DNA from 4 places in the Streptomyces sp. NPDC002403 genome. Region 3 is predicted to be linked to each of the others. Evidence: riboswitches for the same ligand, from Rfam matches in the RefSeq annotation. Region 3 holds a riboswitch; each other region holds the start of a gene.

Region 1 (2,192 bases), on a different contig from region 3:
GACGGAGCCCACGAGCAGCGCGATGCCGCACACCCACAGGACCCCGCCGCGCAGCCTCCGTACGTCCTTCACGGCACCAGCGCAGGTGCCGGGGTCCGGTGGCGCGGCCACCGCGGTGCCGTGTTCGGTCCCCGTCACCCGGCGAACCCGAACCGGCGCAGCCCGGCGGCGACGCGTTCGACGCCCTCGACCGTCCGGATGGACGGGTTCATGGACTGTCCGCTGAGCAGGACGTACCGCTTGTGTCTGACGGCGTCCATGTTCTTCGTGACCGGGTTGGACTCCAGGAACTCGATCTTCTTCGCGGCGCTCTCGGCGGTCTGGGCCCTGCGGGTCAGGTCGCCGATGACCAGGACATCGGGGTTGCGGTCGGCGACGGTCTCCCAGCTGATCTGGGGCCATTCCTCGTGGGTGTCGTCGAAGACGTTCTTCGCGCCGAGCTCCTCGGTGATGATTCCGGGCGCTCCGCAGCAGCCGGCCAGGTACGGGGACTTGGAGTCGGAGAACCAGTACAGGAGGGTGGCTCCGGAGGCGTCGATGCCCTCGGCCGCCTTCTTCACCCGGGCCCGCAGCTGTGCCACGAGCGCGTCGCCGCGCTCCGGTACGCCGAACACCCGGGCCAGATCGCGCACTTCGCCGTAGACGCTGTCCATGGTCAGCCGCGCGGTACGGGAGCCGTCGCCGCCCTTGCTGTTGTCCTTGCCGGTGCAGTCGGCGGGCGAGACGTAGGTGGGGACGCCGAGTTCCTCGAACTGTTCGCGCGGTGCGACGCCACCCTTGGCGAGTGTCGATGCGAACGACGCGCTGACGAAATCGGGCTCGCGGTCGAGGACCTTCTCCGAGGACGGCCGGTTGTCCGAGATCCTGGGCACCCCGTCGTTGGCCTTCTCCAGGCCCTTCATCACCGGGTCGGTCCAGGTGGCGGTGGCTGCCAGCCGGTCGGCGAGGCCGAGGGAGAGCAGGATCTCCGTCGATCCCTGGTCCACCGGGACGGCGCGGCGTGGCGCGGCTTCGACGGTGACGGTGCGTCCGCAGTTCTTCAGTGTCACCGGGTATCCGTGCGCGGGCCCCGGTTTCGCGGCGGAGTCACCGGCTCCGCCGGAGCAGGCGGTCAGCAGGACGAGCCCCGCCGAGAGCAGGGCCATGGTGCGGACAGGGCTGGCTATGGACGGCACGGAGTCCCTCTGCGTCTCGGGGCTCATGCGCGGAGCCCGCTGTACGGAGTCCGCGGCCCGGTACCGGGCCGCGGGTACCAGCAGGTCTTCGGACTCGGGTTCCTTCGGACGGGACGCCTTCCCAGGACACCCGCGGGTGGTCCCAGTGGCCGTGGCCCCGCCCGTCCCCCTCACCGCTGCGCGTCAGTTCCGGATTCGCACCGGATTCCCTGACCCCTTACGTGGAGTTCGACTGGCCCCGGCAAGCTATCACGAGCCTCTGCGCAGCTCATGAGGGGTGTGGCCGGTGGTACGCCGGGCGGTGTTTCCCGTCGCACCACCTGCCGGATGCCTACGGACGCTGAAAAGCGATCACGGCGTTGTGTCCGCCGAAGCCGAAGGAATGGCTGACGGCACGCCGGATGGGCTGCCGCAGCGGTTGCTTGGTGACGCATTCGATGTCGAACTCGGGCGCCGGGGCGTCCAGGTTGGCGATCGGTGGGACGACTCCGCGCTGGAGCGTGAGGACGGTGAGTCCGGCCTCGATCGCTCCGGCCGCCCCCATACAGTGCCCCAGTACGCCCTTGGGGGCGGTGACGGGGGGCCGGTGCGGGTAGACCCGGGCGATCAGGGCTGCCTCGGCGGCATCGTTGACCGGGGTCGCGGTGCCGTGCGCGTTGACGTGCTCGACGTCCTCGGCCGCCCAGCCCGCGTCGCGCAGCGCGGCCTCCACCGCCGCCTGGGCGACCGCGCCGGAGGGATGCGGGCTGATGGGGTGGTGGGCGTCGGTGGTGGCGCCGGTGCCGGCGAGCAGTGCCCGTGGGGCCGCGCCCCGGGCCCGGGCGTCCTGTGTCCGTTCCAGCACCATGACGGCCGCGCCCTCGCCCATGACCAGTCCGGCCCGGTCCGCCGCGAAGGGACGGCAGAGCCCGGCCGGGTCGCCGTTCTTCCGGGCCCCGGCGCCGGACCGGGCGAACCCGGCCATGGCGACCGGGTAGACGATCGACTCGGTGGCTCCGGCGATCGCGATGTCGCACT
Region 2 (2,192 bases), on a different contig from region 3:
GCCTTGTCCTGGTGGCCGGAGGCGGACAGGGCGACGACCGCGTCGGCGGTGTTGCCGAAGTCGGGCTGCGGGGTGGTGTCGGTGGCACCGGGCATCGGCGCCAGGTCCAGGTGGTTTCCGCCGGCGAGGGCGCCGACGAGGTAGTGGGCGCCGTTCTGGGCGGCCTGCTCGGGCGTGAGGCCGGAGCCCGGGTGGCAGCCGGGCGCCTTGCCCGCGGCGTTGTTCCCGACGGCCATCGCCTTGCCCATCGTGCCGAGCACGGCGGCCGCGGTGGCATCCGCGTTCGCGGTGAGCTTCCCCTTCTTGTCGGGCTGGTACGCGAAGGCACCGCCGTCCTTGCCGCCGCACGGGATCGCGAGCGCGAGCAGTGGGTCGTAGGGGGTCTTCCCGCCGGGGGTCGTGATGTCCGCGAGCCGCTGCCCCTGCCGGGCGAGGGCGCCGATCACCAGGGAGGTGGAGTTGGCGTCGCTGGGCGCTTTGGCGGTGTAGCCCCAGCCGCCGTCCTCGTTCTGCACGGACTTCAGCCAGCGCACCGAGTCGTTCACGGTCTCCCGGTGCCCGCCGACCTCGACCAGCGCCTGGGCGGCGGCCGCGGTGGCGTTGGTGTCCCGCACCGTCTTCGCGTCGCACGGCTTGGAGACATCGGGCCGGAACGCGGCGTAGGAGCCGTCGGCGCACTGCTGGGAGACCAGCCAGTCCACCGACTTCGCGGCCGGAGTGACCCCTTCCAGCCGCTGGGCGAGGAAGGACATCGACTGCCGCCACACCCCGTCGTAGGTGGGGTCGCCCGTGCCGTACAGCCCGGCGGGCAGTGCGGCGGACGGCGAGGGCGAGGGGGACGGCGCTGCGACCGCGACCGGCGCTGCGGCCGCGCAGAGCACGGCGGCGGTGGCGGCGAGCGTCGCTGCGCTGCGGCGTACGGTCATGGCGGGCGGGGCCTCTCCTGCGGGGTGAACCGGGCACAGGCACGCTCAGGCACCAGGCTCCGGCTCCGTATACCTCGACGGTGCCGACCACCGGTGGGTCCGGTGGTCCGAGCCGGTCACGACCGCGGACAGGGCATTCCGACTCACCGTCTCCCAGACGGTTCACGGCTGCGTGGTCAGTGCCGGATTCGCACCGGCTTCCCCCTGAACGGGCATGATGACGACCCGCACACTCTACCGGGCGGGCCCGGCCGGGCCCGGGGCGGCTTCGGCCCGCCGGCGACGCGGAACACCCACCGGAGGGCAACGGGGGAAACCCACTGGCGAGTTCGGCCCCGAACGGACGACCATGTCCCGCATGAGCGATCAACCCGCACGCTGGACCCAGGCGACCGTCTACCCCGACATGTGGGCGGACCCGGACGACGACCCCCGCAGCAAGGAGGGCACGAACCCGGAGGGCGAGCTCGCGACGCTCGCGGAGTATCTCAACGACTACCGGCTGACCCTGCGGATGAAGTGCGACGGCCTGGACGCGGAGCAGCTGGCCCGCCGCTCGGTCCCGCCGTCGACGCTGTCACTGCTCGGCCTCCTGCGCCACCTCGCCGAGGTGGAGCGGGACTGGCGCAACTGGATCACCGACGGCGAACCGCTGCCCAAGCTGTACGGCAAGCGTGACGCGGACTTCGACGGAGCCGTCGCCGACCAGGCCGTGGTCGACGCCGCCTACGCCGACCTGGAACGCGAGCAGGCCGCGACCGACGCCGCGCTGGCCGGCCACCCGGACCTGGGCGAGCGGCTGGGGAAGGACCGGATCTCCGTCCGGGAGCTGCTGGTGCACAGGATCGAGGAGTACGCCCGGCACTGCGGGCAGGCCGACCTGCTGCGCGAGTGCATCGACGGACGGGTGGGCCAGTGATGCCCGGCCGGTGAGCCGAACCGCGCGGGGCGGAGCGGCCCGCCCCGCACTCACACGGCCGTGTACGTCACCGGCTCGCTCCCCGGCACCGCCTCCGCGCGCCCGAGCTTCACCAGCCGCCGCAGATGGGCCTCCGCCTCCGAGACGGCGATGTTCCGGGAACCGTGCGGGATCTGCTCCCAGGGCCGGTTCCACTCCATCCGCTCGGCCAGCTCCCACGGCGTCAGCGGCTCCGCGAGCAGTCCGAGCAGCCCGGTGAGCCGCTCCTCGTGATGGCCGAGGAGCTCTTCCACACGTCCCGCCGCATCGGTGAAGGCGTACTGATGGGCGGGCAGCACCTCGGCGGC
Region 3 (2,192 bases):
GGCTGTAGGTCCAGTTCTTCTGCCCGGGCGAGGCGATCCAGTACGACCAGTACGCGGTGGCCTGCGGGGTGAGGACGCAGTCCTCCTTGTCCGGAGTGGGGTAGTGCGTACCGGTGTTGAAGGAGCCGTTGCCTATCCGGCAGATGAATCCGTCGCCGTCGTGGACGGTGCCGGTGGTGCTGAAACCGCCCTCGTGCAGCAACTCGTAGCCGGTCGTGGGGGTGGTGTCGCAGCCGCGTACCACCGGGCCGCCGAAGGGGCCGAAGTCGACGGCGACAACAGCGCCGGTGGTGGCGGTGCACTGCTCGACGGGGTCGGCATTCGCCGACGAGGCGGTGGAGAACGCCACTGCCGCACCGAGCATCAGAAGGGAAGCGGTCAAGAGGGACAGCAGCCGCTGTCTCCCGCTTGTCCGCCGTTTCGCCTGCTGTTCGGTCCCCACGCGGCCCCCTCGTCCCTGCCGGGCGGCTGCGTACGTGGCGATGCGTCCCCGCACGGCTGCTGTGCCATGGGGAGGGTGCGACGACCACGCCGTAGTCCGCGACGGCGTTCCTCGTGTCTCTGTCCTTGCTCCAGGCATTCCGGCTCACCCGGGACGAACCGGGCCTACGGTTGCGGGTCAGCGCCGGAATTCGACCGGCTTCCCCTGGTGCTGAGTGCTTGTCAGCCGGAGTGCAACACGGATCCGGTCGGGGCGTCAAGACGGTGTGTGTCTCACCGGACGAATCCCGGACACCCGCGGTCCGTCCCCGTCCGCATGGCTGGCGGACCCTTGACGACTCGGGTAGCGTCCTGGGCTGCCAGATGGGGGAATCCGGTGTGAATCCGGAGCTGACGCGCAGCGGTGTGGGGCGGCGGGGGCCGTGTCCGAGCCCGAATGCCCATACGGCGAAGCAGTACAAGAAGCCGTACCACGCGTTCCGGACGGCGGCTCCCGACCATGCCCGGCCGTGCCCTTGCACGGAGAAGCCCGGCATGCACTGGAGGCCGGCGTCCGCCGATTCCAGGAGCAGGCCATGCCCCGTCTTCGTACGTCCCGCCGCCTCGCACTCGCGCTGCCCGCAGCGTTCGGCGCTCTCGCCCTCACCGCTCTGCCCGCCTTCGCGACCTCCAGTCCCGCCCAGGTGGCCACGTCCAGGACCAACGGCGTCACCTATCTCAAGTCGCTCCAGGCGGCGGACGGTTCGTACGCCGGCTCAGGTTTGTCCAACGAGTGGGCGTTCAGCGCCTTCGCGGCGTCCGGCACCGCCGTCGTCGATGTCGCCCCAGGTGGTGACACCACGAAGAACGCCCGCACCGTCTACCGCGACCTGCTGTCCACCTCCGGCTGGCCCTCCGCCGCCCCCGTGGTCACCGACTACGAGCGGGGCACGCTGAACGCGTACGCCGCCGGCATCGACCCGGCCCGCGTCTCCGCCTCCCGCAACCTCGTCGCCGACATCTACTCGTACTGGCAGACCGCCGAGCCCGGCTACTTCGGTCCGTCCGGAAACTTCAACGGCACCGTCTTCGCGGCACTTGCCCTCGGCGGTGCCAGGACCCGGGCCGGCGGCGCCCGCATCCCGCAGTCGCTGACCGACTCGATCGTCACCCGTATCCGGGCCAACCAGCACGTCGACGGCGGCTGGACCTTCAGCAGGGCCGAAGGCGACCCCACTGCTCTCAACTCCGCGAGCGACGTCGACATGACCGGCGCCGCGATGGCCGCCCTCTGCGTCTCGGGCGTTCCCAACACCGACGCGGACGTCGTCCAGGCCAAGGACTTCCTCAAGGGCAAACTGGTCGCCACCACCGGTGCGTTCAACTCCCTCTACGGAGTCAACACCAGCTCCAACGGCTGGGGCGTGGCGGGCCTGAACGCCTGCGGAATCAACCCCCAGACCGGCGACTTCGTCACGGTCAACGGCAAGACACCGATCGACTTCCTCATCGCGAACCAGTTCAACCCGGCAGGCGGTTTCAAGTACAAGCCTTCCGACACCGCGCCCTCCTCCTATTCCTCGATCGACGCACTTCGCGCGGTCGCCGGCGGCGGGTTCACGGCTGCCCCGCCGGTCCCGGTCACCCCGGGTGCCCCGCGGTGGGTCGCCCAGCCCACCTTCACCGCCGGCACCTCCACCAAGCTCGCGCTCACCGTCGACGACGGCACCGGCAACCTGAAGGTGTGCTCGGTGCCCTTCACCCCGACCGGG
Region 4 (2,192 bases), on a different contig from region 3:
CGGAGCCCGCGGGGCCGTCGAAGTCGTCGGTGAAGGTCGCGGCCGCCGTCGTCGTGGCGGTACGCGGCCCGGGTGCGGGCACCCCGGCCGCGAGGCCGGAGGAGGCCGGGACGAGGGCGAGCGCGGAGAGTGTGCAGAGCGCGGCCGTGAGCAGGCGCCGGGGGAGATGGGGGGAGGTCATGGGGGTCCTTCCCGTGCGGAACGGAGCGGCCGGTAATTGTCATGAAACTGACAAGCGGCCGCTGTGGGGGGAGCAGGGAGAGGTCTTGGTTCTGTATGCGATTTAAGAAGTGAAGCAACACCGTGTCAAGACCTTGGTACGGACCACAGTTCTTGGATCCAACGGCGGGTCCGTACACGATCGGACGGGATCATTCGGCCGGCGCCGGGGACAGCGGTTGTCCGCACCGCAGGTTCCACCGGCCGGACCGCCCGCTGAGTCCGGTCAGCGTCAGCGGGGCGACATCCAGCCGCCAGAACGCCTCCGGCGGCAGGTCGAGCGCCCCCACGATCACGGCCCGCACCACCGCCGGCTCCACGACGCCCAGCACGCGGCGACCCTCCGCGCCCGCCACCTCCTCGGTGGACGCCAGTGTCTCCAGCCAGCGCCCGGCCCGGGCGCAGAGCTCCAGCAGCGACTCGCCGCCGTGGGGAGCCGCCGAAGGATCGGTCAGCCAGGCCGACACACCCTCCGGCTCGGCCGCGCTCACCGCGGCAAGCCGTCGACCGCTCCACCGGCCCATGTCCCAGCCACGGACAGCCGGTTCGGCCTCGGCGCACAGCCCCAGCGCCTCGGCGGTCGCGGCGCACCGCCCGGACGGTCCGCGCAGCAGCCGGTCGGCCCCGGGCACCGCCGCCGCGGCGGCCCGGGCCCGGCGGACCCCGGCCGCGTCGAGCGGTGCGTCGCCGTCGAAGCGCGCCTCGCGCAGCGCGGCGTTGAGCGCCGGTGAGATCAACATCACCTGTACTGCCATGACCCAGTCAACTCCCTGAACTCCGGCCCCTCCGTGCCCACCATGGCATCAGGGCCGGCCGGCCCGGTTGCCGGCACCATGGCGGCACCTGTCCCCAAGCGGTATGGTCACGGCCAACATGACGTGGGTGTGACGGAAGTCCGGTGAGAATCCGGCACGGTCGCGCCACTGTGAACCCGTACCTGTGCGGGAAGTCAGACCCAGCACCCACGTCTCAGGCACCACGATCGGGACGCGTGTTCCCTCAGGAGGTTCTGCCATGGCACAGACCGCTGCCCCCGCCACCACCGCCGTACCGGCGATCACCCCCATCTCCCTGAAGGCCATTGCCCCCTGGGCGGTCTTCTTCGGCATCCTCATGCTCGTACTGCTGTACTTCGTCGGCGCCGAGCAGGGCGCCACCGCGGTCATCTCCGGCGAAGGTGTCCACGAGTGGGTCCACGACGGCCGCCACCTCCTCGGTTTCCCCTGCCACTGACGTACCGTCCGATCCAGGGGAAGCCCCATGAACTCCATATCTGTCAGAGCCCTGCTCGTGCGCGGCATGCTGGCCGGCCTCGTCGCGGGTGTGCTCGCCCTGCTCGTCGCCTTCTTCCTCGGTGAGTCGCGTGTGGACGCGGCCATCGCCCTGGAGGAGTCGCACAGTCATCACCACGACGGCGGCGAGGAGCTGGTCAGCCGCACCATGCAGTCCACCGCCGGCCTCGCCACCGGTGTGCTGGTCTTCGGTGTGGCGATCGGCGGCATCGCCGCCCTTGTCTTCTGCTACGCCCTCGGCCGGATCGGCAGGTTCGGCCCACGGGCCACGGCCGCACTGATCGCGGGCGCGGCGCTGCTGACGGTGTACGTCGTGCCGTTCCTGAAGTACCCGGCCAACCCGCCGGCCGTCGGCAACCCCGACACCATCGGCCGGCGTACCGCTCTGTTCTTCCTGATGGTGGCCCTGAGCGTGCTGCTGGCCGTCGCCGCGGTCATGCTCGGCAGACGGCTGGCTCCCCGTCTGGGCAACTGGAACGCGACGATCGCGGCGTCCGCCGGATACGTCCTGGTGATCGGCCTCGCCTACGCGTTCCTGCCCTCGTTCAACGAGGTCGGCAAGGACTTCCCGGCCACCCTGCTGTGGGAGTTCCGGCTGAGCACCCTCGCCGTGCAGGCCACCCTCTGGGTGACCTTCGGCCTGGTCTTCGGTCATCTGACGGAATGGCTTCTCGCACCGGG

The links. A riboswitch is a leader RNA that binds a small molecule or an ion and turns the genes downstream of it on or off. The one in region 3 is predicted to bind cobalamin.
Region 1: another riboswitch for cobalamin. It lies ahead of ACWCPY_RS13360 (ABC transporter substrate-binding protein); the one in region 3 lies ahead of ACWCPY_RS23055 (hypothetical protein).
Region 2: another riboswitch for cobalamin. It lies ahead of ACWCPY_RS03140 (prenyltransferase/squalene oxidase repeat-containing protein); the one in region 3 lies ahead of ACWCPY_RS23055 (hypothetical protein).
Region 4: another riboswitch for cobalamin. It lies ahead of ACWCPY_RS05525 (CbtB domain-containing protein); the one in region 3 lies ahead of ACWCPY_RS23055 (hypothetical protein).

Annotation. Positions count from the first base shown of each region.
Region 1 is NZ_JBSFBQ010000009.1:60,749-62,940, forward strand. Features, by position in the region: gene ACWCPY_RS13355 (FecCD family ABC transporter permease) at 1-138, opposite strand, end outside; gene ACWCPY_RS13360 (ABC transporter substrate-binding protein) at 135-1,202, opposite strand; cobalamin riboswitch at 1,238-1,427, opposite strand; gene ACWCPY_RS13365 (beta-ketoacyl-[acyl-carrier-protein] synthase family protein) at 1,507-2,192, opposite strand, start outside.
Region 2 is NZ_JBSFBQ010000002.1:145,553-147,744, forward strand. Features, by position in the region: gene ACWCPY_RS03140 (prenyltransferase/squalene oxidase repeat-containing protein) at 1-926, opposite strand, end outside; cobalamin riboswitch at 1,037-1,170, opposite strand; gene ACWCPY_RS03145 (DinB family protein) at 1,276-1,845, shown strand; gene ACWCPY_RS03150 (MBL fold metallo-hydrolase) at 1,896-2,192, opposite strand, start outside.
Region 3 is NZ_JBSFBQ010000021.1:86,076-88,267, forward strand. Features, by position in the region: gene ACWCPY_RS23050 (prenyltransferase/squalene oxidase repeat-containing protein) at 1-442, opposite strand, end outside; cobalamin riboswitch at 769-898, shown strand; gene ACWCPY_RS23055 (hypothetical protein) at 1,017-2,192, shown strand, end outside.
Region 4 is NZ_JBSFBQ010000003.1:197,327-199,518, forward strand. Features, by position in the region: partial or broken gene ACWCPY_RS05515 (glycoside hydrolase family 16 protein) at 1-181, opposite strand, end outside; gene ACWCPY_RS05520 (histidine phosphatase family protein) at 372-974, opposite strand; adenosylcobalamin (AdoCbl) riboswitch at 1,082-1,230, shown strand; gene ACWCPY_RS05525 (CbtB domain-containing protein) at 1,234-1,452, shown strand; gene ACWCPY_RS05530 (CbtA family protein) at 1,480-2,192, shown strand, end outside.